One region of the Streptomyces sp. NPDC051452 genome, then DNA from elsewhere that is predicted to be linked to it. Evidence: predicted binding sites of a transcription regulator. Region 1 holds the regulator's gene; the other holds the start of a gene.
What was found. Region 1 encodes HrcA, which represses chaperone genes, less so after heat shock. Its sites were predicted from a motif close to TTNGCACTCNGNNNNNCNGAGTGCNAA; they were not measured.
Positions count from the first base shown of each region.

Region 2: the regulator HrcA is predicted to act here: its motif matches at 7,343-7,369, upstream of groL (chaperonin GroEL).

Region 1 covers NZ_JBITEB010000012.1:231,600-246,710, reverse strand. The annotation lists gene rpsT (30S ribosomal protein S20) at 570-836, opposite strand; gene lepA (translation elongation factor 4) at 1,063-2,937, shown strand; gene ACIBA9_RS26575 (AMP-dependent synthetase/ligase) at 3,199-5,073, shown strand; gene ACIBA9_RS26570 (SpoIIE family protein phosphatase) at 5,289-7,109, shown strand; gene hemW (radical SAM family heme chaperone HemW) at 7,153-8,385, shown strand; gene ACIBA9_RS26560 (DUF3097 domain-containing protein) at 8,529-9,338, opposite strand; gene ACIBA9_RS26555 (MBL fold metallo-hydrolase) at 9,407-10,141, opposite strand; gene hrcA (heat-inducible transcriptional repressor HrcA) at 10,303-11,319, shown strand; gene dnaJ (molecular chaperone DnaJ) at 11,320-12,456, shown strand; gene ACIBA9_RS26540 (nitronate monooxygenase) at 12,557-13,645, shown strand; gene ACIBA9_RS26535 (16S rRNA (uracil(1498)-N(3))-methyltransferase) at 13,642-14,379, shown strand; gene ACIBA9_RS26530 (VOC family protein) at 14,409-14,801, shown strand; gene ACIBA9_RS26525 (hypothetical protein) at 14,893-15,111, shown strand, end outside.
Region 2 covers NZ_JBITEB010000018.1:42,261-57,371, reverse strand. The annotation lists gene ACIBA9_RS31665 (extracellular solute-binding protein) at 1-962, shown strand, start outside; gene ACIBA9_RS31660 (DUF3263 domain-containing protein) at 997-1,221, shown strand; gene otsB (trehalose-phosphatase) at 1,295-2,170, shown strand; gene ACIBA9_RS31650 (trehalose-6-phosphate synthase) at 2,158-3,600, opposite strand; gene ACIBA9_RS31645 (glucosyl-3-phosphoglycerate synthase) at 3,699-4,643, opposite strand; SAM riboswitch class I at 4,773-4,915, shown strand; gene thrC (threonine synthase) at 4,933-6,216, shown strand; gene ACIBA9_RS31635 (MoaD/ThiS family protein) at 6,213-6,491, shown strand; gene ACIBA9_RS31630 (cold-shock protein) at 6,941-7,144, shown strand; gene groL (chaperonin GroEL) at 7,532-9,154, shown strand; gene ACIBA9_RS31620 (NADH:flavin oxidoreductase) at 9,441-10,568, shown strand; gene ACIBA9_RS31615 (hypothetical protein) at 10,573-11,142, opposite strand; gene ACIBA9_RS31610 (PTS transporter subunit EIIC) at 11,240-12,715, opposite strand; gene murQ (N-acetylmuramic acid 6-phosphate etherase) at 12,732-13,655, opposite strand; gene ACIBA9_RS31600 (MurR/RpiR family transcriptional regulator) at 13,702-14,607, opposite strand; gene ACIBA9_RS31595 (hypothetical protein) at 14,664-15,050, shown strand; gene ACIBA9_RS31590 (DUF4031 domain-containing protein) at 15,058-15,111, shown strand, end outside.

The sequences.
Region 1 (15,111 bases):
GAAGACCGCTCCCGCACTGGACCACTCCCGCGCCGGACCGGAGCCGCGCCGGACCGCTCCCGCACTGGACCGGAGCCGCGCCGGACCTGAGCCGCGCCCGACCGCTCCCGGACCCGACCGGAAGTTGCGCCGGGCCGGACCGGAGTTGCGCCGCGCCGGGCCGGAGTCGTGCCGGATCACGCCAGGCCGCGCCCTGCCCCGCCGAGCCAGGCCGCGCCCCGCCGCGCCCCGCCGCGCCGCGCCGGACCGCTTCCGGGCCGGAGTCGCGCCGGACTGCTCCCGGCCGGAGCCGCGCCGGACCGGAGCCGCGCCAGGCCCTGCCCCGCCCCGCCGAACCCCGCCCCGCCGCGCCGGGCGGGTCTGGGTGTTGGACCAGTCGTCCCGGCGCATGCCGAAGGCCCCGGTGGCCGCCCTGGGGAAGGGAGGGCGCCGGGGCCTTCGGGTTCAAGCTTTCGGATCCGCGCCCGCGTGGCGAACGCAGGCCGCGCGCGGTTCCTGTTGTGCCGGTCGGGAGCGGATGAGAGAGGGCCCGCTCTGGGTCCTTCCGGCGATCAGATCAGAAAGGAGTCTCAGCCCTTGAGGGTCGTGACCTTGGAAGCAAGCGCCGACTTCTTGTTGGCGGCCTGGTTCTTGTGGATGACGCCCTTCGAGACGGCCTTGTCGAGCGCACGCGCGGCAGCGCGCTGCAGCTCGGTGGCCTTCTCGACGTCACCCGCGGCAGCGGCCTCGCGGGCCTTGCGGATCGCGGTCTTCAGGGAGGACTTGACGGCCTTGTTGCGCAGCCGAGCCTTCTCGTTGGTCTTGATCCGCTTGATCTGGGACTTGATGTTCGCCACGAAGGAGCCTTTTCAGGTTCAGGTGCGGGGCCGCTCGGGTCCCGTACCGGTGATCCAAAATTTCTCTGACGTGCCTCGCGCCGAGAGGCTATGAGGCACAGCCGTCTACAGTACCAGTGGCCCCGCGAGCGGCCCAAAACGGTCCCCGGTCCGTCCCCGTGGGACCATGGAGACTACGTATCGATCCGACCCGAGGCATAAGGCGCCTCAAGAGACAGGACCCTGCGTGCCCGCGACCCCTAACCATGTGCCCGAGCCGAGCCGTACCGACCCGGCACTGATCCGCAACTTCTGCATCATCGCGCACATCGACCACGGCAAGTCCACTCTCGCCGACCGGATGCTCCAGCTGACCGGTGTGGTCGAGCAGCGGCAGATGCGTGCTCAGTACCTCGACCGGATGGACATCGAGCGCGAGCGCGGCATCACGATCAAGTCCCAGGCGGTGCGTCTGCCCTGGGCCCCCACCGAGGGCCCCGACCAGGGTGCGACCCACATCCTCAACATGATCGACACCCCGGGGCACGTCGACTTCACCTACGAGGTCTCGCGGTCGCTGGCCGCCTGCGAGGGGACCGTACTGCTCGTCGACGCCGCCCAGGGCATCGAGGCGCAGACGCTCGCCAACCTCTACCTGGCGATGGAGAACGACCTCGCGATCATCCCGGTGCTCAACAAGATCGACCTGCCGGCCGCGCAGCCGGAGAAGTTCGCCGAGGAGCTGGCGAACCTGGTCGGCTGTGACCCCGACGACGTGCTGAGGGTCTCCGCCAAGACGGGCATCGGGGTGGACGCGCTGCTCGACAGGGTCGTGCGGGACGTCCCCGCGCCGGTCGGTGTCGCCGACGCGCCCGCCCGCGCGATGATCTTCGACTCGGTGTACGACTCCTACCGGGGCGTGGTGACCTACGTCCGTGTCATCGACGGCCAGCTCAACAAGCGTGAGCGCATCCGCATGATGTCGACGAACGCCACCCACGAGCTGCTGGAGATCGGCACCAACTCGCCCGAGATGCTGCCCGCCGACGGGCTCGGCGTGGGCGAGGTGGGCTATCTCATCACCGGCGTGAAGGACGTCCGCCAGTCCAAGGTCGGTGACACCATCACCAGCCTGCACAAGGGGGCCACGGAGGCGCTCGGCGGGTACAAGGACCCCAAGCCGATGGTCTTCTCGGGTCTGTATCCGCTGGACGGCTCCGACTACCCCGAGCTGCGCGACGCCCTGGACAAGCTGCAGCTCAACGACGCCGCGCTGGTCTACGAGCCGGAGACGTCCGCCGCGCTCGGCTTCGGCTTCCGCGTCGGCTTCCTGGGCCTGCTGCACCTCGACGTGATCCGCGAGCGGCTGGAGCGCGAGTTCGGGCTCGACCTGATCGCCACCGCGCCGAACGTGGTCTACCGCGTGCTCATGGAGGACGGCACCGAGCACACGGTCACCAACCCGAGCGAGTTCCCCGAGGGGAAGATCGACGCGGTGTACGAGCCGGTCGTGCGCGCCACCATCCTGGCGCCGAGCGAGTTCATCGGCTCGATCATGGAGCTGTGCCAGACCCGGCGCGGCACCCTGCTCGGCATGGACTACCTCTCCGAGGACCGGGTCGAGATCCGCTACACGCTGCCGCTCGCCGAGATCGTCTTCGACTTCTTCGACCAGCTGAAGTCCAAGACCCGCGGCTACGCCTCGCTGGACTACGAGCCCACCGGCGAGCAGACCTCCAGCCTGGTCAAGGTCGACATCCTGCTGCACGGCGACAAGGTGGACGCCTTCTCGGCGATCACGCACAAGGACGCGGCGTACGCGTACGGCGTACGGCTGGTGGCCAAGCTGCGCGAGCTGATCCCGCGGCAGGCCTTCGAGGTGCCCATCCAGGCCGCCGTGGGCTCGCGGGTCATCGCCCGCGAGACCATCCGCGCCATCCGCAAGGACGTCCTCGCCAAGTGCTACGGGGGTGACATCTCGCGTAAGCGCAAGCTGCTGGAGAAGCAGAAGGAAGGCAAGAAGCGGATGAAGATGGTGGGTTCCGTGGAGGTTCCGCAGGAGGCCTTCATCGCCGTCCTCTCCAGCGATGACAGCGCGGGATCGGGCAAGAGCAAGAAGTAACCAGCGGTAACGAACGGTCACGCCCGCAAAGCGGGCACTTGGGGGCTCGCCGTGCGAAAGCGCGGCGGGCCCCTACGCGCGCGTAGCGTCGCTCTGAGTGCAAAGTGACAGGCCGAGGCCCCTTACGCAACGGCCGGTCGCGGCTTACCCTGATGCCTGCTCGATAGTTACTCGCGAGTTAAACAACAGTCCGAGACCACACCGTGAGTTAACCCAGCCGCACCGAGTCGGCCGCACCGTCGCGGGCCCCCGGAGGATGTCGTGAGCGACACACAGACCCTGATCGAGAACCGTCCGCCGTCCGTGGCCGCACTCTTCCTGGAGCGCGTGGCGGCCACACCGGAGGGCGAGGCCTACCGCTACCCCGTACCGCCGGCGTCCGGGCAGGGCCCGGACGACTGGAAGTCGCTCAGCTGGGCGCAGGCGGCCGACCGGGTGTATGCCATCGCGGCCGGCCTGATCGAGCTGGGCGTACAGCCCGAACAGCGGGTGGCGCTCGCCTCCTCGACCCGCGTCGAGTGGATCCTCGCCGACCTCGGCATCATGTGTGCCGGCGGTGCGACCACGACCGTCTACCCGCAGACCAACGCCGACGAGTCGGGCTTCATCCTCTCCGACTCCGAGAGCCGGGTGCTGATCGCCGAGGACGCGGCCCAGGTCGCCAAGGCGCTTGAGAAGCGCGCCGAGCTGCCCGACCTGACCAAGGTCGTCGTCATCGACCCGGCCGGCGCCGAGACCGGCGACTGGGTGATCAGCCTCGCCGAACTGGAGCGGCGCGGCGCCGCCTACCTGGAGACGCACCCGCAGCTGATCAAGGAGCGGGTCGGCGCGATCACCAAGGAGCAGCTCGCCACCCTGATCTACACCTCCGGCACCACCGGCCGCCCCAAGGGGGTGCGCCTGCCGCACGACAACTGGTCGTACATGGCGAAGGCGATCGCCTCCACCGGGCTGCTCGGCGCCGAGGACGTGCAGTACCTGTGGCTGCCGCTCGCGCATGTCTTCGGCAAGGTCCTCACCTCGGGCCAGATCGAGCTCGGGCACGTCACCGCCGTCGACGGCCGGGTCGACAAGATCATCGAGAACCTTCCGGTGGTCCGGCCGACCTACATGGCGGCCGTGCCGCGGATCTTCGAGAAGGTCTACAACGGCGTCGCGGCCAAGGCGCGCGAGGGCGGCGCGGCCAAGTACAAGATCTTCCAGTGGGCGGCCGAGGTCGCCCGCGAGTACGCCAAGGTCACCCAGGACAACTTCCGGCGCACCGGCACCGCCTCGGCGCCCCTCGGCCTGGCCGCCCGGCACAAGGTCGCCGACACCCTCGTCTACGGCAAGCTCCGCGAGGCCTTCGGCGGCCGGCTGCGCGCCTGCGTCTCGGGCGCCTCCGCCCTCTCGCCGGAGATCGGCTACTTCTTCGCCGGCGCCGGCATCCACATCCTGGAGGGCTACGGCCTCACCGAGTCCTCCGCGGCCTCCTTCGTCAACCCCGGCGAGGCCTACCGCACCGGCACGGTCGGCAAGCCGCTGCCCGGCACCGAGGTCCGCATCGCCGAGGACGGCGAGATCCTGCTGCGCGGTCCCGGCATCATGCAGGGCTACCACCGGCTGCCCGAGAAGACCGCCGAGGTGCTGGAGTCCGACGGCTGGTTCCACACCGGGGACATCGGCGAGCTGTCGCCCGACGGTTATCTGCGCATCACCGACCGCAAGAAGGACCTCATCAAGACCTCCGGCGGCAAGTACGTCGCCCCCGCCGAGGTCGAGGGGCAGTTCAAGGCGGTGTGCCCGTACGTCTCCAACATCCTCGTGCACGGCGCCGACCGGAACTACTGCACCGCCCTGATCGCCCTCGACGAACCCGCGCTCCAGGACTGGGCCAAGGACAACGGCCTGGCGGGCAGGTCGTACGCGGAGATCGTCGCGGCGCCACAGACGGTCGAGATGGTCGACGGCTACGTCCGGCAGCTCAACGGCGGGCTCCAGCGCTGGCAGACCATCAAGAAGTTCCGGCTGCTGCCGCGCGACCTCGACGTGGAGCACGGCGAGATCACTCCCAGCCTGAAGCTGAAGCGACCCGTCGTGGAGCGGGAGTACAAGCACCTCATCGACGAGATGTACGCCGGAGCGCGCGAGGCCTGACGTCCTCCCGCCGGGGTGGCGGGGGCCGGCGGCGGCCGCGGTGGTCCGTGGCGCGTCGGGTGGTTCCCCGCACCCCTTTGACTGTTTTGCGCCCGTCCGCGCTCGTTAGTGTCCGTCTCGGGGCAGCCCCGTAGCGCGGTTATCGGCCACGACTGGCCACTTGTGTGACTGCGTGCTTATCCACGGCTCCCGTCTGTCACCCTGGCCGCATGGACATGGCGGCCATACCGACGCAGCGGGAGAGCCAGGCCCCGGGCCATGAGCCGCGGGGGAGGGCGACGCTGCCCGGAAGTCCCCTCGCGCCCGGCTCCGCCCGCGCGCTGGTGCGGGCCGCGCTGGCCGAGGTGCCCGGGGTCTCCGGCCGCCTCGCCGACGACGCCACGGCGGTCGTCAGCGAACTCGTCACCAACGCCGTCGTGCACGCCGGTACCGACGTGGAGGTCGAATGGCGCCTGGAGGCGACCGGCGCGTTCGTCGTGGAGGTGGGCGACCGGCACCCCTCCCGCGCCCCGCGCGATCCGGTCGGCGGCGAGACGCCGTACGAGGCGGCCGAGTACGGACGCGGGCTGCGGCTGGTCGCCACCCTCGCGGAGTCCTGGGGCGTCACCTACCGCACCGGCGCCAAGACGGTGTGGGCGCGGCTGCCCCCGGGCGGCGTCGAGCCGGCGCACGAACCCGCCCGGCTTCCCGCCCTGGAGGTCGCCGAGGGCCTGGCCACGCAGCCGCAGCGCGCCGGCTGCGACCGGGAGTGGCTCGGCCGCGGCGCGCTGTCCTTCCTCGCCGAGGCCTCCGACCTGCTCGCCGGACAGCTGGACGAGAACCTCGTCGCCGCGCTCACCGGCCAGCTGATCGTGCCCCGGCTCGCCGACTGGTGCGCGGTGTGGCTGGAGGACGAGGCGAGCGCGCGCGGCGGCACGAGCGGCGGGCCGGCCCGGGTCTGGCACGCCAGCGAGGCACGCATCGAGGAGCTGCGCTGCGCCCTGGAGAAGGAGCCGCCGTGCCCGGGCGACGGGCTGCGCTCCAACCCGGAGCGCTACCCCTGGCCCGGTGACGCCCTCGGGCCCGAGGGCACGCACGGCGCGGCGCTCGCGTACCGGCTGATCGCGGGCGGCCGGCCGCTCGGCACCCTCGTCATCGGCCGCTGCGGGCTGAGCCGCTTCCCCGACGAGGTCACCGGGCTGGTGGAGGACCTCGGCCGCCGGGTCGCCCTCGCCGTCGGCGCGGCCCGCCAGTACGCCCGCCAGGCCACCATCAGCGCCGTGCTCCAGCGCGGCCTGCTGCCCGGCGCGGTCGCCGAGATCCCCGGCGTGCGCAGCGCGCTGGTCTACGAGCCGTGCGACAAGGGCGGCCCCAGCGGCGACTTCTACGACCTGTTCCCGGCGGGCGACGGCCGCTGGTGCTTCGCCGTCGGCGACGTCCAGGGCAAGGGCCCCGAGGCGGCGGTCGTCATCGGCCTCGCCCGGCCCTGGCTGCGGCTGCTGGCCCGCGAGGGTTACCGCGTCGCCGATGTCCTCGACCGCCTCAACCAGCTCCTTCTGGACGACGCCACGGAGGCCGCCGACGCCGCGGCCCGCGCCCTGGTCGCCGCCGGCGGCCGGCCCGTGAGGTCCGGGGACGGCCCGCAGACCCGCTTCCTGTCCCTGCTCTACGGCGAGCTGACCCCCCACGACGGGGGAGTCCGCTGCACCCTCGCCTCGGCCGGACACCCACTGCCCCTCGTCCTAGGGCCCGACGGCGGTGTGCGCACCGCCGCCCGCCCCCAGACCCTGCTCGGCGTGGTCGAGGACGAGACCTACACCAGCGAGACCCTCGACCTGCGGCCCGGCGACAGCCTGCTGTGCGTCACCGACGGGGTGACCGAGCGCCGCTCCGGCTCCCGCCAGTTCGACGACGGCGACGGGCTCGCGCGGGCCCTGTCCGGCTGCGCCGGGCTGAGCGCCGAGCTGATCGCGGAAAGGATCCGCCGCCTGGTCCACGACTTCGGCGGCGGCCTGCCGGAGGACGACCTGGCCCTGCTGGTGCTCCAGGCCGAGTGAGGGCCGTCGTACCGGACGGTGGCGGTACGGGACAATGGGGGACATGCCTTCCGCACTTCCCGACGGCGAGCCCGTCCCCGCCGACGGCGCGCTGCCCGCCGCCGCGCTCGCCGGGGCCGCCGACCGCCCCCTCGGGTTCTATCTCCACGTCCCGTACTGCGCGACCCGCTGCGGCTACTGCGACTTCAACACCTACACCGCGACCGAGCTGCGCGGCACGGGCGGGGTGCTCGCGTCCCGGGACAACTACGCGGACACCCTGACCGACGAGGTCCGGCTGGCCCGCAAGGTGCTCGGCGACGACCCGCGCGAGGTCCGCACGGTCTTCGTCGGCGGCGGTACGCCGACGCTGCTGGCCGCGGACGATCTCGTACGGATGCTGGCGGCGATCCGCGACGAGTTCGGTCTGGCACCGGACGCGGAGATCACCACCGAGGCGAACCCGGAGTCGGTCGACCCGGCCTACCTCGCCACCCTGCGCGAGGGCGGCTTCAACCGGGTCTCCTTCGGCATGCAGAGCGCGAAACGGCATGTACTGCGGGTCCTGGACCGCACCCACACACCGGGCCGTCCCGAGGCGTGCGTGGCCGAGGCCCGGGCGGCGGGCTTCGCGCACGTGAACCTCGACCTGATCTACGGCACCCCCGGCGAGACGGACGACGACTGGCGGGCCTCGCTGGAGGCGGCGCTCGGCGCGGGCCCGGACCACGTCAGCGCGTATGCCCTGATCGTCGAGGAGGGCACCCAGCTCGCCCGCCGCATCCGCCGGGGCGAGGTGCCGATGACCGACGACGACGTCCACGCCGACCGCTATCTGATCGCGGAGGAGACCCTGTCGGCGGCGGGCTTCGACTGGTACGAGGTCTCCAACTGGGCCACCTCGCGGGCGGCCCGCTGTCTGCACAACGAGCTGTACTGGCGTGGCGCCGACTGGTGGGGCGCGGGACCGGGCGCGCACAGCCACGTCGGCGGGGTGCGCTGGTGGAACGTCAAGCACCCCGGGGCGTACGCGGCAGCGCTCGCGGAGGGGCGGTCGCCGGGGGCGGGGCGAGAGCTGCTGGCCGACGAGGACCGGCGGGTGGAGCGCATCCTGCTGGAGCTGCGGCTGGCGGAGGGGGTGCCGCTGTCGCTGCTGCGCGAGGCGGGGCTCGAGGCGTCCCGGCGCGCGCTGGCGGACGGACTCCTCCAGCAGGACCCCTACACGCGCGGCCGTGCCGTACTGACCCTGCGCGGACGCCTGCTCGCGGACGCGGTGGTACGCGACCTGGTCGACTGACCGGGCACCCCCTGACCGGGCACCCCCGACGCGGCGGACGGCACGACGGCAGGCCTGGTGATCGGTCCGCTGGACGGTCCGCCGTCGCGGCCGTGATCGGGGGTCCAGGGATCGCGGACCGGGGACCGGGGACCCCTTAGGGGTCAGGCCTCGTCGGCGGTCGTGACGAAGTCGATCAGTTCCTCCACGCGTCCCAACAGCTCCGGCTCAAGATCGCGGTAGGACCGCACCCCCGACAGGATCCTCTGCCACGCCGCGCCCGTGTTCTCCGGCCAGCCGAGCGCCCGGCACACCCCCGTCTTCCAGTCCTGGCCGCGCGGCACCGTCGGCCAGGCGGGGATGCCCAGGGACGACGGCTTCACCGCCTCCCAGACGTCGATGTACGGGTGGCCGACGACCAGGGCGTGCTCGCTGCTCACCGACTGTGCGATGCGCCACTCCTTGGTGCCCGGCACCAGGTGGTCCACCAGGACGCCCAGGCGCGCGTCGGGGCCCGGGGCGAACTCGGCCACGATCGACGGCAGGTCGTCCACGCCCTCCAGGTACTCCACGACCACGCCCTCGATGCGCAGGTCGTCGCCCCACACCCGCTCCACCAGCTCGGCGTCGTGCCGGCCCTCGACGTAGATCCGGCCGGCCCGGGCCACGCGCGCGCGGGCGCCGGGGACGGCGACCGAGCCGGAGGCCGTGCGGGTGGGCCGTACCGGGCCCGCGGCGGGCTTGACGAGGGTGACGACTTGGCCCTCCAGCAGGAAGCCGCGCGGCTCCAGCGGGAAGACGCGGTGTTTGCCGAAGCGGTCCTCCAGGGTCACCGTGCCCGCCTCGCAGCGGATCACCGCCCCGCAGAACCCGCTGCCGGGCTCCTCCACCACCAGCCCGGGCTCGGCCGCCACCTCGGGCACCGGCTTCGGCTTCTTCCAGGGCGGGGTCAGGTCGACGGAGTACTGGCGCATTCGGATGACGATAGGAGAAGTGGGCGGGCGCGTCCCCCGACACGCCGGAAGTCACCCGGTGCGGCGGCTCAGCCCGTGCCGAAGCGGGCCGCCAGTTCGTCACGCTGGCGGCGGACGAAACCCGCGTCGACCACGGCCCCGTGGCCGGGCACGTAGAGCGCGTCCTCGCCGCCCAGGGCCAGGAGGCGGTCCAGGGCGTCGGGCCAGCGGGACGGGACCGCGTCCGGGCCCGCCTGCGGTTCGCCGGACTCCTCGACCAGGTCGCCGCAGAAGACCACCTCCGGGCCGCCCGAGGCCGCACCGGGGACCAGGACCGCCAGATCGTGCGCGGTGTGCCCGGGCCCCACGTTGGCCAGCAGCACCCGGCGGCCCCCGCCCAGGTCGAGGGTCGACTCGCCGGAGACCGGATGCCGGGGCACGACCAGCGCGTCCACCGCCTCGTCCGCGTCGGCGGCCGGGAGACCGTTGCCGATCGCGTCCGCGCGCAGCCCCGCGCGCCCGGAGGTGAACACCGCGTCGGCGCCCACCGCCGCGTGGATCCGCGCCCCGGCGAACACGGCCGCCCCGAAGACGTGGTCGAAGTGGGGGTGGGTGAGAGCGAGATGGGTCACACGGCCGCCGGACAGCTCCTGGGCCGCGGACCGCAGCCGCGCCCCCTCGGCCAGGCTCGAACCGGCGTCGACCATCAGCGCCGTACCCGCGCCGACGACCAGCCCCACCGTGCAGTCCCAGCCCGGCAGCCGGCACCGCCCCACACCGGCGGCCAGCCGCTCCCACCCCAGCTCTTCCCAAGTCACCCTCATACCGGGACGCTAACGTCACGACCGGTACGGACGGCACCGACCTTGCCCCGGGTGCACCCGACGGCCGTACACTGGGCCGGGGAATGCTGGCACTCGCATGGGAAGAGTGCCAGGAGGACACCCGAGGGGACGAGGGGACGACGTGCTGGAGGTGTGCGCGGATGCTGAGTGAACGCAGGCTGCAGGTCCTGCGCGCCATCGTCCAGGACTACGTGGGCACCGAGGAGCCGGTGGGTTCCAAGGCGCTCACCGAACGGCACAGCCTCGGTGTCTCCCCGGCGACCGTCCGCAACGACATGGCCGCCCTGGAGGACGAGGGGTACATCGCCCAGCCGCACACCAGTGCCGGGCGCATCCCCACCGACAAGGGCTACCGGCTGTTCGTCGACAAGCTCGCGGGCGTCAAGCCGATGACCGCGCCCGAGCGGCGGGCGATCCAGAACTTCCTGGAGGGCGCCGTCGACCTCGACGACGTCGTGGCGCGGACGGTGCGGCTGCTCGCGCAGCTGACCCGTCAGGTCGCCGTCGTGCAGTACCCGTCGCTGACCCGGTCCACCGTCCGGCACGTGGAGCTGCTCTCGCTGGCTCCCGCGCGCCTGATGCTCGTGCTGATCACGGACACCGGCCGGGTCGAGCAGCGGATGGTCGACTGCCCGGCGCCGTTCGGCGAGTCCTCGCTGGCGGATCTGCGGGCGCGGCTGAACAGCCGGGTCGCCGGCCGCCGGTTCGCGGACGTGCCGAAGCTGGTCGAGGACCTGCCGGATGCCTTCGAGGCCGAGGACCGGGGTACGGTCTCCACCGTGCTCTCCACCCTGCTGGAGACACTGGTCGAGGAGAACGAGGAGCGGCTGATGATCGGCGGTACCGCCAATCTCACCCGCTTCGGGCATGACTTTCCTCTCACGATCCGGCCCGTCCTGGAGGCACTGGAGGAGCAGGTCGTGCTCCTCAAGCTGCTGGGCGAGGCGAAGGATCCGGGTGTGACCGTGCGCATCGGGCACGAGAACGCCCACGAAGGACTCAACTCCACGTCCGTCGTGTCGGTCGGCTACGGTTCGGGCGGCGAGGCGGTTGCCAAGCTCGGCGTGGTCGGACCGACCCGCATGGACTACCCGGGAACGATGGGAGCGGTACGCGCAGTGGCACGGTACGTCGGACAGATCCTGGCGGAGTCGTAAGTGGCCACGGACTACTACGCCGTTCTCGGCGTGCGCCGCGACGCGTCGCAGGATGAGATCAAGAAGGCGTTCCGTCGGCTCGCGCGCGAGCTGCACCCGGACGTCAACCCCGATCCGAAGACCCAGGAGCGGTTCAAGGAGATCAACGCCGCTTACGAGGTGCTGTCGGACCCGCAGAAGAAGCAGGTCTACGACCTCGGCGGCGACCCGCTCTCGCAGTCCGGCGGTGCCGGCGCGGGCGGCTTCGGCGCCGGTGGCTTCGGCAACTTCTCCGACATCATGGACGCGTTCTTCGGTACGGCGTCGCAGCGCGGGCCGCGCTCGCGCACCCGGCGCGGCCAGGACGCGATGATCCGCATCGAGATCCAGCTGGACGAGGCGGCCTTCGGGACGACCAAGGACATCCAGGTCGACACCGCGATCGTCTGCAACACCTGCAACGGCGAGGGCGCGGCGCCCGGCACCACGGCCCAGACCTGTGACATGTGCCGCGGCCGCGGTGAGGTCTCCCAGGTCACCCGGTCCTTCCTGGGCCAGGTCATGACCTCGCGCCCCTGCCCCCAGTGCCAGGGCTTCGGCACGGTCGTGCCGACCCCGTGCCCGGAGTGCGCGGGCGACGGCCGGGTCCGCTCCCGTCGCACGCTGACCGTCAAGATCCCGGCCGGCGTCGACAACGGCACCCGGATCCAGCTCGCCGGCGAGGGCGAGGTCGGTCCGGGCGGCGGACCGGCCGGCGACCTCTACGTGGAGATCCACGAGCTGCCGCACTCGACCTTCCAGCGGCGCGGCGACGACCTGCACTGCACGGTCACCATCCCGATGACCGCGGCGGCCCTCGGCACCAAGGTGCCGCTGGAGACGCTGGACGGCGTGGAGGAGGTCGACATCCGGCCCGGCACCCAGTCCGGCCAGTCGATCCCGCTGCACGACCGCGGCGTCACGCATCTGCGTGGCGGCGGCCGGGGCGACCTCATCGTCCATGTCGAGGTGCAGACCCCGGGCAAGCTGGACCCCGAGCAGGAGAGGCTGCTGCGCGAGCTGGCCAAGCTGCGCGGCGAGGAGCGGCCGCAGGGCACGTTCCAGCCGGGCCAGCAGGGCCTGTTCTCCCGGCTGAAGGACGCCTTCAACGGCCGCTGAGACACCGGCGACGGGACGCCCCGGCGTCCCTTATGCCCCTGTCCTATGCGGTCGGAAGCCCGGATTCGGACTTGTGCGGGGGACGTGACAACATGCGCTCATGTCCTCCGCACTGGCCGATCTGTCTCCCCACCCGATCGTGCAGGCCCCCATGGCGGGCGGTGTGTCCGTCCCCCGGCTCGCCGCCGCCGTCTCCGAGGCCGGCGGTCTCGGGTTCCTCGCCGCCGGACTCAAGACCGCCGACGGCATGTACCAGGAGATCAAGCAACTGCGGGGGCTCACCGGACGTCCCTTCGGCGTGAACGTGTTCGTGCCCCAGCCCGAGTACGCCGAGTCGGGCGCCGTCGAGGTCTACGCCCACCAGCTGGCCGGCGAGGCCGCCTGGTACGAGACCGAGCTGGGCGATCCGGACAGCGGCCGGGACGACGGCTACGACGCCAAGCTCGCCGTCCTGCTCGACGACCCGGTGCCCGTGGTCTCCTTCCACTTCGGCGTGCCGAGCGCGCAGGCGCTGGAGTCGCTGCGCCGGGCGGGAACGTACACGCTGGTCACCGCCACCACCGCCGAGGAGGCCCGCGCGGTCGAGCGGGCCGGGGCCGACGCGGTGATCGCGCAGGGTGTGGAGGCCGGCGGCCACCAGGGAACGCACCGGGACAGCCTGGAGAACGACGGCGCCGGCATCGGACTGCTGTCCCTGGTCGCGCAGATCCGCGAGGCCGTGGGCATCCCGATCGTCGCCGCCGGCGGCATCATGCGCGGCGGCCAGATCACGGCCGTCCTGGCGGCGGGCGCGAGCGCGGCCCAGCTGGGCACCGCCTTCCTCGCCACCCCCGAGTCCGGCGCCCCCGACGTGCACAAGCAGGCGCTGACCAACCCGCTGTTCGCGCGCACCGAGCTGACCCGCGCCTTCTCCGGCCGCCCGGCGCGCGGACTGGTCAACCGCTTCCTGCGCGAGCACGGCCCGTACGCCCCCGCCGCCTACCCGGAGATCCACCACCTCACCTCCCCGCTGCGCAAGGCCGCGGCCAAGGCCGACGACGCGCAGGGCATGGCGCTGTGGGCGGGCCAGGGGCACCGGCTGGCCCGGGAGCTGCCGGCCGGCCGGCTGGTGGAGCTGCTGGCGGCCGAACTCGCCGACGCCAGGACAGCGTTGTCGCGGCTGCTCGGCCCCGGAGGTGACCGGCGATGACCGCGCCCGTCTTCGTCGTGGACCAACTCGACCGTATCGCAGCGGAGTTCGTGCTCGACGGACCCGAGGGACGGCACGCGGTGTCGGTGAAGCGGCTGCGGCCGGGCGAGGACGTGGTCCTCACCGACGGACGCGGCCGCTGGGCGGAGGGCGTCGTCAAGGCGGCCGAGGGCAAGGACCGGCTGGTGGTCGACCTGGCCCCCGTCCACGAGGAGCCTGCGGCGACCCCGCGGATCACGGTCGTCCAGGCCCTGCCCAAGGGTGACCGTGGCGAGCTGGCCGTGGAGACGATGACCGAGGTCGGCGTCGACGCCGTCGTGCCCTGGCAGGCCTCCCGCTGCATCACCCAGTGGAAGGGCGAGCGCGGCCTGAAGGCACTCGGCAAATGGCGGGCCACCGCGCGCGAGGCCGGCAAGCAGTCCCGCCGGGTCCGCTTCCCCGAGGTCGCGGACGCGGCGACGACCAAGCAGGTCGCCGCGCTGCTGGCCGGGGCGGACTTCGCCGCCGTCCTCCACGAGAGCGGCGACGCACGCCTCGCCACCGCCGAACTCCCCGCCCAGGGCGAGATCGTGCTGGTCGTCGGCCCCGAAGGCGGTGTCTCTCCCGAGGAGTTGGCGCTGTTCGCCCAGGCAGGGGCTCGGCCCTATGTGCTCGGGCCCACCGTGTTGCGCACGTCCACCGCCGGTACGGCGGCCGCGGCTCTGCTGCTAGGCCGCACCGGGCGCTGGTCCTGACCCTCTGTCCCGACTCTCCGGGGAACACCGTGGAACTCGCCCAAGTCCGGCTCCTGGTCACCGACTTCGCCGCCTGCTACCGCTTCTACGCCGATGTCCTCGGCCTCAGGCCGCAGTCCGGCGCGAGCGAGGGACCCTACGAGAAGTTCAGCCCGCACGCCGGGTCCGCCGGGATCGCGCTGCAGGACCGGTCCATGATGGCCGACGTCCTCGACGAGCTGGGCGAGATCGCCACCGGCCACCGCTCCCTGGTCGTGCTGCGCGTGGACGACCTCGACGGCACGTGTGCGCGGATCACCTCCCGGGGCGCGACCCTGCTGCACGGGCCGGCCCCGCTGACCGACCGCATGCGCGTGGCCCACCTCAAGGATCCCGAGGGCAATCTGGTCGAACTCCAGGAGTGGCTGCTGCTGCGCGGCTGACACCGTCCCGGGACACGGCGGTGCGCCACGAACGGGTGAGTGGCCGTATGTGGTCTTCCGTCCCGCCCCCACCGGTGGGACGCTGCCCTGTATGGGGGCACGTACACCGATTCCGCGCGGCAGGCGGGTGGTCGCCGTCGCGGGCCTGGTCGTGGCGGCCGGCGGCGTTCTGACGGCGTGCCGGCCGGGCGACCTCAGCTCCGCGACCGTCGCCTACACCACCGACACCACCGCGACCGCCCGGCTGAAGCACGAACACGTCGACGTCAGTTGGCTCACCTGCACCGGCAACGGTGACGGCGTGGCGGTG
Region 2 (15,111 bases), on a different contig from region 1:
ACCCCGCCTCCGACCTGCTCTCCATCCGCACCCAGGCCGACCTGCTGTCCCAGCTCTCGGACGCCGGCCAGTGGAAGCACACGCAGTACGGCATCCCCTTCGCCGCCTCCACCCGGGTGCTCTTCTACAACAAGACCCTCTTCGCCAAGGCCGGCATCACCCCGCCCACCACCTGGGACGAGCTGGCCGGCGACGCCGAGGCACTCAAGAGCAAGGGCGTGAAGTACCCCTACGCCCTGCCCCTCGGCCCCGAGGAGGCCCAGGCCGAGACCATGCAGTGGCTGCTGAGCGGCGGCAACGGCAGCAGCGGCGGCAGCGGCTACACCGACGACATAGGCACCTACACCATCGACTCCGCGCAGAACGTCGACACCTTCGGCTGGCTCAAGGACGACCTGGTCGGCAAGGGGCTGACCGGCCCGGTCGCCCCCGGCAAGCTCAACCGCGCCGACGCCTTCGCCGCCTTCGCCGACGGCCAGGTCGGCATGCTCAACGGCCACCCCACGCTGATCCAGCAGGCAGCCAAGAAGGGCGTGAAGTTCGGCATGGTGCCGATGCCGGGCCGCACCGGTACGGCCCGGGCCTCGATGGGCGTCACCGACTGGATGATGGGCTTCAGGCAGAACGGGCACGCCGACCAGGCCGGCGACTTCCTCGACTTCGTCTACAGCGAGAAGAACGTCCTGGACTTCTCCCGCGAGTACGGGCTGCTGCCGGTCACCGGCTCCGCCTCCAACACCATGAGCGAGTCGGACAAGGCCTCCGACAAGGCCCTGCGCCCCTTCCTCGACCAGCTGCCCACCTCCGAGCTGTACCCGGTCGGCAAGACCTCCTGGGCGTCGGTCAGCGCGGAGGTGAAGAAGAACATCGGCCAGGCCGTCGCCCCCGGCGGCAGCCCCTCCGGTGTCCTGACCCGGCTGCAGGCCACCGCCACGGCGGCCGACAGCGACGCCGCCAACTGACCGGCTGTCGGTGCCCGGCGCTACCGTGGCCCCCATGGAACTCGGCAGCCGCGAACAAGCCGTCCTCGCGCTGGAGCGCCGGGGCTTTCCCGGCCCCGGCGCCAAGGAACGGGCGATACGCGAGGAGCTGGGCCTCTCCCCCGTCACCTACTACCAGCTCCTCAACGCCCTCCTGGACGACGAGCGCGCCCTGGCCCACGACCCGGTGACGGTCAACCGCCTGCGCCGCGTCCGCGAGACCCGCCGCGCGGAGCGCTGACGCGCGGCCCCGGCCGCGCGTCGCGCGCGGTGCCGAGGAGTGGAGTCGGCCTCGCGTGGATAGGGTCGGTCATATGGGCATCCACACGACCGACTCACCGGACCCGGCCAACCCCACGAAACCCCTGCCGACCCCGGCCACCCCGGCGGGCCGGGACGGACTGGCCGCCCTGCTGGCCCGTCCCCGCACCGCGGTGATCGGCCTGGACTTCGACGGCACGCTGGCGCCGATCGTCGCCGACCCCGAGCAGGCCCGCGCCCACCCCGAGGCGGTGCCCGCGCTCGCCGCGCTCGCCCCCAAGGTGGCCTCGGTCGCCGTGATCACCGGCCGGCCCGCCGATGTCGCGGTGCGCAACGGCGGCTTCGCGGGCGTCCCCGGCCTGGAGCACCTGACCGTCCTCGGGCACTACGGCGCCGAGCGCTGGGACGCGGCCACCGGCACCATCACCGCGCCACCCCCGCATCCCGGCGTGGCGGAGGTCCGAGCGGAGCTGCCGGGCCTGCTGGAACGCGCCGGCGCCTGGCAGGGCACGTGGATCGAGGAGAAGGGCCGGGCGGTCGCCGTCCACACCCGGCGCGCCGAGGACCCGCAGGCCGCGTTCGAGGCGCTGCGCGAACCCCTCACCGAGCTCGCCACCCGCCACGGGCTGATCGTCGAGCCCGGCCGGATGGTGCTGGAACTGCGCCCGCCGGGCATGGACAAGGGCGTCGCGCTCAGCGACCACCTCCGCCGCACCGGCGCCGAGTCGGTCCTCTACGCCGGCGACGACCTGGGCGACCTGCCCGCCTTCGCCGCCGTCGACAAGCTCCGCGCCGACCGTGTCCCCGGGCTGCTGGTGTGCAGCGGCAGCAGCGAGGTGACGGAACTGGCCGCGCGGGCCGACCTGGTGGTGGACGGCCCGGCGGGCGTGGTGGACCTGCTGCGCAGGCTGGCGGCTCAGCTGGACTGACCGCCCGGGGCGTCCTCGTCCAGGGCGTGCAACTGGTCCAGGAACCAGCGGGCGGGCGGCAGCGCCGTCGCCGCCGCGGCCAGCCGCTTCGACCGCTCCGCCCGCTCGCCGTCGGGCAGGGTCAGCGCCTGGTGCAGCGCCCGTGCCGTGCCCGTGATGTCGTAGGGGTTCACCACGATCGCGTCCTCGCCCAGCTCCTCGTACGCCCCCGCCTCCCGGGACAGCACCAGCGCGCAGCCCTCGTCCGAGACCACCGGGATCTCCTTGGCGACCAGGTTCATGCCGTCCCGGATGGGGTTGACGAGCGCCACGTCGGCGAGTCGGTAGGCGGCCAGCGAGCGCGCGAAGTCGTCCTTGACGTGCAGTACCACCGGCGTCCAGCCGGCCGTCCCGTACTCCGTGTTGATCTCGTCGGCGACCCGCCGCACCTCGGCCGTGTAGTCGCGGTACACGGCCAGGTCCTGCCGGGAGGGGTAGGCGAACGCCACGTGGACGACCCGCTCGCGCCACTCGGGGTGGTCCTCGAGCAGCTGCCGGTACGCCAGCAGCCCGCGCACGATGTTCTTCGACAGCTCGGTGCGGTCGACGCGGACGATGGCCTTGCGGCCCTCGCCGATCTCCTCCCGCAGTGCCGCCATCCGCTCGTCGACGTCCGGCTCGTGGGCCCGCTCGCGCAGGAAGTCGGCGTCCGCGCCGAGCCCGTGCACGCCGATCCGGGTGCCCGAGGGGATGCCCGGGCCGAGCACCGCGTGACAGCAGTCCCGGAAGGCGTCCGCCCAGCGCCGGGTGAGGAAGGCCGCCCGGTCCGCGCCCAGGATGCCGGTCAGCAGCTCGGCCGCGATGTCGTCGGGCAGCAGACGGAAGTAGTCCGGCGGCGCCCACGGGGTGTGCGAGAAATGGCCGATGCGCAGGTCGGGGCGGAGCCGGCGGAGCATCCGGGGGGCGAGGGCCAGGTGGTAGTCCTGGATCAGCACCGCCGCGCCCTCGGCCGCCTCCTCGGCGAGCGCCTCGGCGAACGCCTGGTTGTAGGCCTCGTAGGAGGCCCACCGCCGCCGGAACTCCGCGTCGAAGACCGGCTCCAGCGGTGTCTGGTAGAGCAGGTGGTGGACGAACCAGAGCACCGAGTTGGCGATGCCGTTGTACGCCTCGGCGTGCACCGTCGCGTCGATGTCCAGCATCCGTACCCGCTGCCCGCCGGTCTCCTCGGCCGGCAGCAGCCCGCCGCCCGCGCGCCGCACGGCCGCCCGGTCACCGTCGCCCAGCGCGGCGCACACCCACACCGCGTCGGTGTCCGGCCCGATGGCCGACAGCCCGGAGACCAGCCCGCCGCCGCCCCGTTTGGCGCGCAGTGAGCCGTCGTCGAGCATCTGATACGAAACCGGGCCGCGATTGGACGCGACCAGCACCTCAGCACCGTGCGTGGAAGCCATACGCCTCAACCTAGCCCGGCCCGGAAACGCTCAAACGTACGGTCCGCCCCGCAAGGGGCTGTATACGGCCGTTCTCCGGCGGCGGCCGCCCGTGTCCCTCAGGCCACCCGGCGTGCCGCGTACTCCGCGATCTCCGTCATCGGCGGCCGTTCCTCGGTGTCCACGGAGTAGGTGCGCGGCCTGAATCCGTCCGCGCCCCGCTCGAACTGGGTGAGGGAGGGCCGGACCAGGTGTCCGCGGGCCAGCCGCAGCTGGGCGGTGCGGTAGATGGCCGCCGCCATCCGGCCCAGCGCCTGGCCGTCCTGGTGGCGGTGCTTGCGCACGCCCACGTCCACCTGGGCCAGCGCGTCGAGCCCCACCAGGTGCAGGGCGTCCACCAGCATCCCCAGCTCCACGCCGTAGCCCACCGGGAACGGCAGCCGTTCCAGCAGGGAGCGGCGGGCCGCGTACTCGCCGCCCAGCGGCTGCACGAAACCGGCCAGCTGCGGCCAGTGCAGGTTCAGCAGCGGGCGCGCCATCAGTTCGGTGACCCGGCCGCCCTGTCCCGTGGCGCCGCCGAGCGGGCGGTCGTACATGCCCTTGACGAGGTGCACGCCGGGGTCGGTGAGCAGCGGACCGACGATCCCGGAGACGAAGTCGGAGGAGAACTCCCTGAGGTCGGCGTCGATGAAGCACACGATGTCCCCGCCGGTGACCAGCAGCGAGCGCCAGAGCACCTCGCCCTTGCCGGGGACGGCGGGGAGCCGGGGCAGGATGTCGTCGCGGTGGACGACCCGGGCGCCCGCCGCGGCGGCGACCGCCGAGGTGCGGTCGGTGGAGCCGGAGTCGACGACGACGATCTCGTCGACCAGCGGCACCTGTTCCACGAGGTCGTGCCGGATCACCGCGACGATGTCGCCGACGGTCTCCTCCTCGTTGAGCGCGGGCAGGACGACGCTGATCGTCTGCCCCGTGCGCTGCTTTGCGGCCAGGAGCCCGTGGAGCGGACGATCGGTCACGGACCAGGAGCGGGTGGCCAGCCAGCGCTCGACTTCTTCCAGCACGGTCTGCGGCTCCTCACGTTGTCTCGCGGTTCGGACGACTATCTCAACTGTCCTGGCCTTCGGTTACAGTCTTGAACAACGCCGGTGACCATCGCATGTCGGGGGTCGCGCGCGTTCACAACCGAATACCGCTCATCCAGAGGGGCAGAGGGACACGGCCCGATGAAGCCCCGGCAACCCTCCAGCCGGCACTCGTCTTCCACGCGAGGCTCCCGGCTAGGGAAGGTGCCAAATCCGTCTCGCGGCGAGACGCGTCGCGAGGAAGATGAGGAGAAAGGGCCTCGCCTCCATGGCTGCGCAGACAGTTGCAAGCACCGGCAATCCCACCGTCGACCTCGGGCCCGCCGCGGCCCTGAGCTGCCGCGAGTGCGGTCACCGCGTCCCCCTCGGCCCCGTCTTCGCCTGCGCGGAGTGTTTCGGTCCGCTGGAGATCGCCTACGACTTCTCCGGCTATGACGCCGAGGAGCTGCGGGCGCGTATCGAGGCGGGCCCCGCGAACATCTGGCGGTACGCGCCGCTGCTGCCCGTGCCGGCCGACGTCGCCGACAAGCCCAACCTCAACCCGGGCTGGACCAAGCTGGTCAAGGCCGACAACCTGGCGGCCGAGCTGGGCGTGACCGGCGGTCTGTACGTGAAGGACGACTCCGGCAACCCGACGCACTCCTTCAAGGACCGCGTCGTCGCCCAGGCCCTGGAGGCCGCCCGCGCCTTCGGCTTCAGCACCCTCTCCTGCTCCTCCACCGGCAACCTCGCCGGTGCCGTGGGTGCCGCGGCGGCCCGCTCCGGCCTGCGTTCGTGCGTGTTCATCCCGCACGACCTGGAGCAGGGCAAGGTCGTCATGGCCGCGGTCTACGGCGGGGAGCTCGTCGGCATCGAGGGCAACTACGACGACGTGAACCGCTTCTGCTCCGAGCTGATCGGCGACCCGGCCGGCGACGGCTGGGGGTTCGTCAACGTCAATCTGCGGCCGTACTACGCGGAGGGGTCCAAGACCCTGGCGTACGAGATCTGTGAGCAGCTCGGCTGGCGCCTGCCGGACCAGATCGTGGTCCCCATCGCCTCCGGCTCCCAGCTCACGAAGATCGACAAGGGGTTGCGCGAGCTGGTGGAGCTGGGACTGGTCGAGGACCGGCCGTACAAGATCTTCGGCGCGCAGGCCGAGGGCTGCTCGCCGGTGTCCACCGCCTTCAAGGCCGGCCACGACGTGGTCCGCCCGCAGAAGCCGGACACCATCGCCAAGTCCCTCGCCATCGGCAACCCGGCCGACGGGCCGTACGTCCTGGACATCGCGCGCCGCACCGGCGGTTCCGTGGAGGACGTGACGGACGAGGAGATCGTGGACGCCATCAAGCTGCTGGCGCGCACCGAGGGCATCTTCGCGGAGACGGCGGGCGGGGTGACCGTCGGCGTCACCCGCAAGCTGCTCAAGGAGGGCGTGCTGGACCCGGCGAAGAGCACGGTCGTGCTGAACACCGGCGACGGACTGAAGACCCTCGACGCGGTGGCCGGCACCGGCCTGACCGCCACCATCCGCCCCACCCTGGACTCCTTCCGAGAGGCTGGCCTCGCATGAGCGTGACCGTTCGCATCCCGACCATCCTGCGCACCTACACCGGCGGGCGGGCCGAGGTCGCCGCCGAGGGCGGGACCCTCGCCGAGGTCATCGAGGACCTGGAGAAGAACCACGCGGGGATCGCCGCCCGGGTGCTGGACGACCAGGGCAGGCTGCGCCGGTTCGTCAACGTCTACGTCAACGACGACGACGTCCGCTTCGAGCAGGGCCTCGAGACGGCGACCCCCGAGGGCGCCGGTGTGTCGATCATTCCGGCCGTCGCGGGCGGCTGCTGACGGAATGACCGATCATTACCTTCGGTAACAGCGGTTACGTATTGTTCATGGGATTGCCCCCTCCGTGAGAGAAGCGGAGGGGGCAATTCTGTGTGATTGAGCGCGGTAGAGTTGGGGAACACGGTCGCGATCCTCGGGTCGCGGGCCCTGGATTCATGCCGCACAGCCCGATAAGAAGTAGCCAAAGTGCGCGGGCTTTATGCGGCTTTTGTGGTTTTTGTGGAGCCCGACTTGCCCTGAATTCGGGCGAATTCTCGCCACATTCCGGACCGGGACCGTCCAGAATTCTCGTCCGATTGACCTGTTGCAGAGGGCAGTTGGACAGATACATTCAGCCGCGGTCGACGCGTTCCGGCGCACGCCCCCCGGCCTTTTCGGAGGAGGGCGAGGTCTGACCCGGGTCCGCGAAGTGTGGATCTGTGCAAGGGCCAGTAATAGGGGAGTTAGGCATGGCTCAGGGCACCGTCAAGTGGTTCAACGCGGAGAAGGGGTACGGCTTCATCGCGGTCGACGGTGGTGCGGACGTCTTCGTCCATTACAGCGCCATTCAGATGGACGGCTACCGCACCCTGGAAGAGGGCCAGCGGGTGGAGTTCGAGATCTCGCAGGGCCAGAAGGGCCCGCAGGCCGACATGGTTCGCCTCAGCGCCTGAACGTTTTCTGTACGAAGGGCCCGCACCTCGCAGAGGGTGTGGGCCCTTCGTCGTGCGGGCGCGCGTGCGCGGCCGGCGCGTGCCCCCTGCGCGCCCGCGCATGCCTCGCGCGCCCGCGCGTGCCCCCCGCGCCCGCGCGTGACCCAGTGTCGTCGTGTTCGCGGGTGGCTGAGCGCCCCGCTGTTCCCCTCGGAGGCGCTTGCACTCGACCATGCCGAGTGCTAATCATTGCGTTAGCACTCTGAAGGTGAGAGTGACAACGAAGGACCGGGTCGGTGAGGCCCGCAGGCCGGGTGGGGCAAGGAACCACAAGGCCGGCGAGCCGTCCGTCGCGGGCGCGGGCGCGGTCCGAAGGAATCACCCCCAGTCCTGGAGGGACCACTTCACATGGCCAAGATCATCGCGTTCGACGAGGAGGCGCGGCGCGGCCTCGAGCGCGGCATGAACCAGCTCGCGGACGCCGTGAAGGTGACGCTCGGCCCCAAGGGCCGCAACGTCGTCCTCGAGAAGAAGTGGGGCGCCCCCACGATCACCAACGATGGTGTCTCCATCGCCAAGGAGATCGAGCTCGAGGACCCGTACGAGAAGATCGGCGCCGAGCTGGTCAAGGAAGTCGCCAAGAAGACGGACGACGTCGCCGGTGACGGTACGACCACCGCGACCGTGCTCGCCCAGGCCCTGGTCAAGGAAGGCCTGCGCAACGTCGCCGCCGGCGCCAACCCGATGGCTCTGAAGCGCGGTATCGAGAAGGCCGTCGAGGCCGTCTCCGCCGCCCTGCTGGAGCAGGCGAAGGACGTCGAGACCAAGGAGCAGATCGCCTCCACCGCGTCCATCTCCGCCGCCGACACCCAGATCGGCGAGCTGATCGCCGAGGCGATGGACAAGGTCGGCAAGGAAGGCGTCATCACCGTCGAGGAGTCCCAGACCTTCGGTCTGGAGCTGGAGCTCACCGAGGGTATGCGCTTCGACAAGGGCTACATCTCGGCGTACTTCGCCACCGACATGGAGCGGATGGAGGCGTCGCTCGACGACCCGTACATCCTCATCGCCAACTCCAAGATCTCCTCGGTCAAGGACCTGCTCCCGCTGCTGGAGAAGGTCATGCAGTCGGGCAAGCCGCTGCTGATCATCGCCGAGGACGTCGAGGGCGAGGCCCTGTCGACCCTGGTCGTCAACAAGATCCGCGGCACCTTCAAGTCCGTCGCCGTCAAGGCCCCGGGCTTCGGTGACCGCCGCAAGGCCATGCTCGGCGACATCGCCATCCTCACGGGCGGCGAGGTCATCTCCGAGGAGGTCGGCCTCAAGCTGGAGAACGCGACCCTGGACCTCCTGGGCCGCGCCCGCAAGGTCGTCATCACCAAGGACGAGACCACCATCGTCGACGGTGCCGGCTCCTCGGAGCAGGTGCAGGGCCGCGTGAACCAGATCCGCGCCGAGATCGAGAACAGCGACTCGGACTACGACCGCGAGAAGCTGCAGGAGCGCCTGGCGAAGCTCGCCGGCGGTGTCGCGGTCATCAAGGCCGGTGCCGCCACCGAGGTGGAGCTCAAGGAGCGCAAGCACCGCATCGAGGACGCCGTCCGCAACGCGAAGGCCGCCGTCGAGGAGGGCATCGTCGCCGGTGGTGGCGTGGCCCTGCTGCAGGCCTCCCAGGTCTTCGAGAAGCTGGAGCTCGAGGGTGACGAGGCGACCGGCGCCAACGCCGTGCGCATCGCGCTCGAGGCCCCGCTGAAGCAGATCGCCGTCAACGCCGGCCTCGAGGGCGGTGTCGTGGTGGAGAAGGTGCGCAACCTGACCCCGGGCCACGGCCTGAACGCCGCGACCGGCGAGTACGTCGACCTGGTCGCCGAGGGCATCATCGACCCGGCGAAGGTGACCCGTTCCGCGCTGCAGAACGCCGCCTCCATCGCCGCGCTGTTCCTCACCACCGAGGCCGTCATCGCCGACAAGCCGGAGAAGGCCGCCGCGCCTGCCGGTGGCGGCATGCCGGGCGGTGACATGGACTTCTGATCGACCCGAGGGTTGATCGCCTGTCCTGCGGACCGAGGGCGGCACTTCCAGCTTCTGGCTGGGGGTGCCGCCCTCGGGCGTTCCCGGGGTCCTGTCCGGGTGTGGCCTCGCGGCGGGTGGCGGTGCCGCGGAGCGGGGCGGCGGCTCGATCGGCGGAGTGTGAGCGGCGTCACGTGAAGGCCGGGGCGGGAATGGAATGCGGGCGCCGTGGCGACCGTTATTTCAGGAGGTGCAACAATGCGCGCGCACATACCCCCTGGTCAGCAATCACCCGAGGAGTCATTCCGTGACCGTCACCACGCCCGCCGCCTCCCGCGCGGCCCAGATCCTCTCCCGCCCGATCGCGCTGAACGGCCTGACCGTGCCGAACCGGATCGTGATGGCGCCGATGACCCGGATGTTCTCCCCGGGCGGCATCCCCGGCGAGGACGTGCGCTCCTACTACGCGCGCCGCGCCGCCGCCGGTGTCGGACTGATCGTCACCGAGGGAACCTACGTCGGCCACGAGTCGGCCGGGCAGAGCGACAGCGTCCCGCGCTTCCACGGTGAGGAGCAGCTCGCGGGCTGGGCCAAGGTCGCCGAGGACGTCCACGCGGCCGGCGGCACGATCGTCCCGCAGCTGTGGCACATCGGCATGGTCCGCAACCAGGGCGAGCCGCCCTACGCCGACGCCCCCGCCGTCGGCCCCTCCGGCCTGACCACCGCGGGCGCCGAGCCCACCGGCAAGGCCATGACCCAGGCCGACCTGGACGCCGTCATCGCCGCGTTCGCCGAGGCCGCCGCCGCCGCGGAGCGCATCGGATTCGACGGCGTGGAGCTGCACGGCGCCCACGGCTACCTCCTCGACCAGTTCCTGTGGGCCGGCACCAACCGCCGCACCGACGCCTACGGTGGCGACCCGGTGGCCCGCACCCGGTTCTCCGCGGAGATCGTCGCCGCGGTCCGCGCCGCGGTCTCCCCCGACTTCCCGGTCATCTTCCGCTACTCGCAGTGGAAGCAGCAGGACTACACCGCCCGCCTCGCCGAGACCCCCGAGGAGCTGGAGGCCATCCTCACCCCGCTGGCCGCCGCCGGCGTCGACGCCTTCCACGCCTCCACCCGCCGCTACTGGCTGCCCGAGTTCGACGGCTCGGACCTGAACCTGGCCGGCTGGACCAAGAAGCTCACCGGCAAGCCGGTCATCTCCGTCGGCTCGGTCGGTCTCGACGGCGACTTCGTCAAGGCGTTCCAGGGAGAGGGCTCGGAGGTCAAGGGCATCGACAACCTCCTGGACCGCCTGGAGGCCGAGGAGTTCGACCTCGTCGCCGTCGGCCGCGCCCTGCTGCAGGACCCCGAGTGGGCGGCCAAGATCCTCTCCGACCGCCTGGACGAGCTGAAGCCGTACGACGCGGCCGCGCTGAAGACCCTCAGCTGACGCCCTACAGGTTGCCCAGGGGCTCGATGTCGGTCTGGACGGGCGTGCCCCAGACGCGCAGCACCTCGTAGTCGGTGAACTCGTGCACCAGCCGGTAGGCCATGGCGGGCCGGGACGAACGCCGCTCGGCGGCCAGATACGTCTCGGCCTCGCGCCGGTCCCGCCGGGGCGTACCGCACAGCTGCCACTCGCGCCCGTTCCACGCCTCCGGCAGCCACCGCTGCTGGGGCTGGGGCCGGTCACCCCGCACCCCGTAACGGGAGGGGGCGGCGGGGGCCGGCCCCGCCGGGTTCGGCCGGCTGCCGTACTCCGACCGGCGGGCCGCCCGGCGTCGGGTCTCGCACAGCAGACACAGATCGGCGGCGGCCTTGTCGACGGGCCCCTGCGGGTGCTCGGGGCACCGGGTCGTGGGCGCGCCGGTCGCGACGCTCTCCTCCAGCAGGTCCAGGGCGCGCCGCAGATCGGCCTTGACCTCGTGCAGCCGGGCGTCGGGGGAGTCGGCCGTCAGGGACTCGCCGTGCTCCCCGAGCAGCCGGAGCGCGCGTCCCAGGGCGGTGAGCTGGGCGTGGTTCATGTCGGTACGCGTCGTCCTTCGACAGTTGGGGACCGGGCGGTGCCGAGCGGGCCGGCCCTTTGACGGTAACGCGCCCCGGCCGCCGCGGGCCCCGGCGCTACACCGCCGTCCGGCGGGCGTCAGCCCGCGACCGCTTCCCCTCCCGCGTGGTGGGCGGCCGGCCATGGCGGGGGAAGCCGAAGAGGAACGTCGCCGCGAAACCCACCGCGTACCCGGTGAGCAGGCCGCCGCCGTAGACCGCCGCCGCCATGCCCGGACCCCTGTTCCCGGCGAGCAGGGGGAACAGGGCCCAGCCCGACGGGCCGATCGCCGTGGCGCCCACCTCGGTGCCCAGCATGGCGAAGAAACCGACGAACGCCCCGCCCGCCGCCCCGCCCACGCAGGCGGTCAGGAACGGGCGGCCAAGGGGCAGCGAGACGCCGTAGATCAGCGGTTCGCCCACGCCCAGCAGGCCCGCCGGGAGAGCGGATCTGATCGTCGTGCGCAGGGGGACGTCGTGGCGCAGCCGGACGTACACCGCGAGGGCCGCGCCGACCTGGCCCGCGCCCGCCATGGACAGCAGGGGGAGCAGGACGGTGTAGCCCTGCTGCTCGATGAGGGTGGTGTGGATGGGGATCAGGGCCTGGTGCAGGCCCAGCATCACCAGGGGCAGGAACAGGCCGCCGAGGACCAGCCCGGCCGCCGCGCCCGTCGTGGCCAGCAGCCAGTTCGCCGCCGCGCCGATCGCCGAGGCGACCACGCCGGCCGCGTACATCAGCCCGTAGAGCGTGGCCAGACCGGTGACGAGGACGGTCACGGTCGGGGTGAGCAGGACGTCCAGCGCGCCCGGCACCCGGCCCCGGCACCAGCGCTCCACCCGCGTCGCCAGCAGCGCCGCCGCGAGGGCGCCGAGCACCCCGCCCTGGCCGGGCACCAGGTGGGTGCCGAACGCGGTCACCTTGGCCACGCCCGGATAGACGACGACGGCCGCCACCGCGCCGCCCAGCACCGGTGTGCCGCCGAACTCCTTCGCCGTGTTGTAGCCGACGAACACCGCGATCAGCGCCATGAAGGCGGAGGCGACGGCGGTCAGGGCCGGGGTCAGCCCGGGCAGCCAGGCGGCGTTCAGCAGCAGCCCGTTGAGCCCGGCGAGGATGCCGCAGCCGATCAGCGCGGGGATGAGCGGGAGGAAGACGTTCGCGATCCGCCGCAGAGAGGTCCTGACGGGCGTGGCGCCCCGCCGCCGCGGCTCCTCCTCGTCGGGGCCGGCACCCTGGCCGGCGGGGCGCTCGGGCGGGGGCTTCGTCGGTGGGCCGGTGCTCCCCTCGGGTGACGGCCGCGTCAGCAGGGTGTGTACGGCCGCCGTGACCTCCGTGACCACCCCCGGTCCGAGGACGATCTGCAGGGTGCCGTCCCCGCCGTCCACCAAGCCGAGCACGCCCGGCACGGCGCGCAGCGCCTCCTGGTCCGCGCCGGCCGGATCGGCGAGCCCCAGCCGCAGCCGGGTCATGCAGTGGGCCACCGAGGTGACGTTGGCCCGGCCGCCGACCCGGGTGAGGACGGCGGTCGCGGTGGAGAGGGGGTCGTAGCGCACGTCCCCGAGCGTGCGGTCAGCGGGCCGCCCGCGCCAGCGCGGCGCGCAGATGGCCGCCGGACTCCTCCAGAAGGCGGGCGGCCGTCGGGCCGTCGACGTCGGCGAGAAGGGTGAGGATCGCGTTCTTCACCTCGCCGCCCGTCTCGGTGAGGGCCTTCTCGATCTCCTCGTCGTCCGCGCCCGTGGCCTGGGCCACGATCCGGTGGGAGCGGGCCCGGAGCTTGTCGTTGGACGCGCGGACGTCGACCATCAGGTTCCCGTACGTCTTGCCGAGCCGGATCATCGTGATCGTCGACAGCATGTTCAGCACCAGCTTCTGTGCGGTGCCCGCCTTCAGCCGCGTGGAGCCGGTGATCAGCTCCGGGCCGACGACGACCTCGATGCCGTGCTCGGCGGCCGCCGCCAGCGCGCTGTGCGCGTTGCAGGACAGACCGACGGTCAGGGCGCCCAGCGCGCGGGCGTGCCGGACCGCGCCGAGGGCGTAGGGGGTGCGGCCGGAGGCGGAGACGCCGACCACCGTGTCCACGGCGCTCACCCCGAGCGCGTCGAGGTCCTCGCGGGCCAGTTCCCCGGAGTCCTCGGCGCCCTCGACCGAGCTGACCATGGCCTCGGGGCCGCCCGCGATCAGGCCGACGACCCGGGCGGGATCGGTGTTGAAGGTGGGCGGGCACTCGGAGGCGTCCAGCACCCCGAGCCGTCCGGCGGTGCCGGCGCCCGCGTAGACCAGACGGCCGCCGTGTCGCATGCGCGCCGCCACCGCGTCGATGGCGGCGGCGATCTGCGGGAGCCGCCCGGCGACTGCCGTCGGCACGCCCGCGTCCTCGCCGTTCATCAGGCGGGCGATGTCGAGGGTGGGCAGCCGGTCGATGTCGGCGAGTTCGGGGCGGAAGGCCTCGGTGGTCAGCGAGGCGAGTTCCGTGCGCAGGTCAGGGGAGGTCATGAAGGCGGCTCTCCTAAGGTTCGGGTGCCGGTTCGTGTGCTGGTGCTCACCTGGGGTTGGTGCGGTGCCGATGGGCCAGCGCCTCGTACGACGCGGCCAGGGCGGGCGCGGCCGTCTCGTAGGTCCGCTGTGCCACTCCCACGAACAGACAGTCCACCACGAGCAGTTGGCTGGTGCGCGAGGACATCGCGGCCGGCCGCAGCTCGCTCTCCCGCGAGGTGGACGTGGTCAGTACGTGGTCGGCGTACTGGGTGACCGGCGAGTCGGGCCGGCCGGTGATGGCCACCGTGGTGGCGCCGTGCTCGAAGGCGACCCGCAGCGGCTCGATGACGTCCCCCGTCGAGCCGGAGTGCGTGATCGCGAGCGCCACGTCACCCGAGCGCAGCTGCACCGCGTTGGTGACGGCGAGGTGCGGGTCGCTGTGCGCGTGGGCTATGAGCCCTATCCGCAGCAGCTTCTGCGTGAGGTCCTGGGCGACGAGCCCGGACGCCCCGATGCCGTACACGTCGGTCCGCCGGGCCCCGGCCAGCGCGGTGACGGCCGCGCCCAGCTGCGCGGTGTCCAGCCCGGCGGCCGTGTCGGCGAGGGTCTGCTGCTCCTCGTAGGCGAGCTTGGTCACGACGTCGGCCAGGGAGTCGTCCACGGCGATGTCGGTGGTGATCGCCGGCGCCCGGCCCGACTGCTGCTGCGCGGCCAGTCCGGCCAGGGCCAGTCGCAGGTCGCGGTAGCCGGGGTAGCCGAGGAGGCGGGCGGTGCGGACGACCGTGGCCTCGCTGGTGCCGGTGAGTTCGGCCAGGCCGGTGACCGTGAGGGCGGCGCAGCCGGCCGGGTCGCCGGCCACCGCCTCCGCGACGCGCTGCATGGACCGGGTCATGGAGGGGGCGAGGGTGCGCACCTTGGCGGCGAGCGAGCCGCCCGGACGGCCGAAAATTTCCTTCATGTCCTGGGTCACGTATGAAAGATATTTTCGGTTCCGTCCGGTGGTCAAGAGTGCGCACAATGGGTGCCATGGAACCCGTCGCTCCCCTTGAACAGGTCCTGCACGCCGCGCGCGCCCTGGTGCTCGCCGATCTGGTCGCGGGCGAGGTCGCCGAGGCGGACGTGGTCTCCCTGGTCGAGGCCTCCGTCACCCGGCGGCGCTGGTGGGTGCAGCAGTGGCCGGACGGCGCCGCCTACGTGGCCGGTCTGGTCGCGCAGGACGTGCAGGACGCGCTGCTGGAGCGGTACGGCCGCTGGCCGCTGTGCCCGGTGTGCCGCACGGGCGACCCGCACGCGCTGGACGTCGAACCGGAGCTGGGCCCCGACCCGCACTGGGTGTGCCACAAGGCGGGCGTGAAGGTCGCCGCCGTCGGCTCGCTGGGGTCGGCCGCGGCCGGCGGGGCGGCGTCCTCGTGAGGCGCCCGTGACCGTGTACATCGACCCTCCGGCCTGGCCCGGCCACGGGCGTATGTGGTCC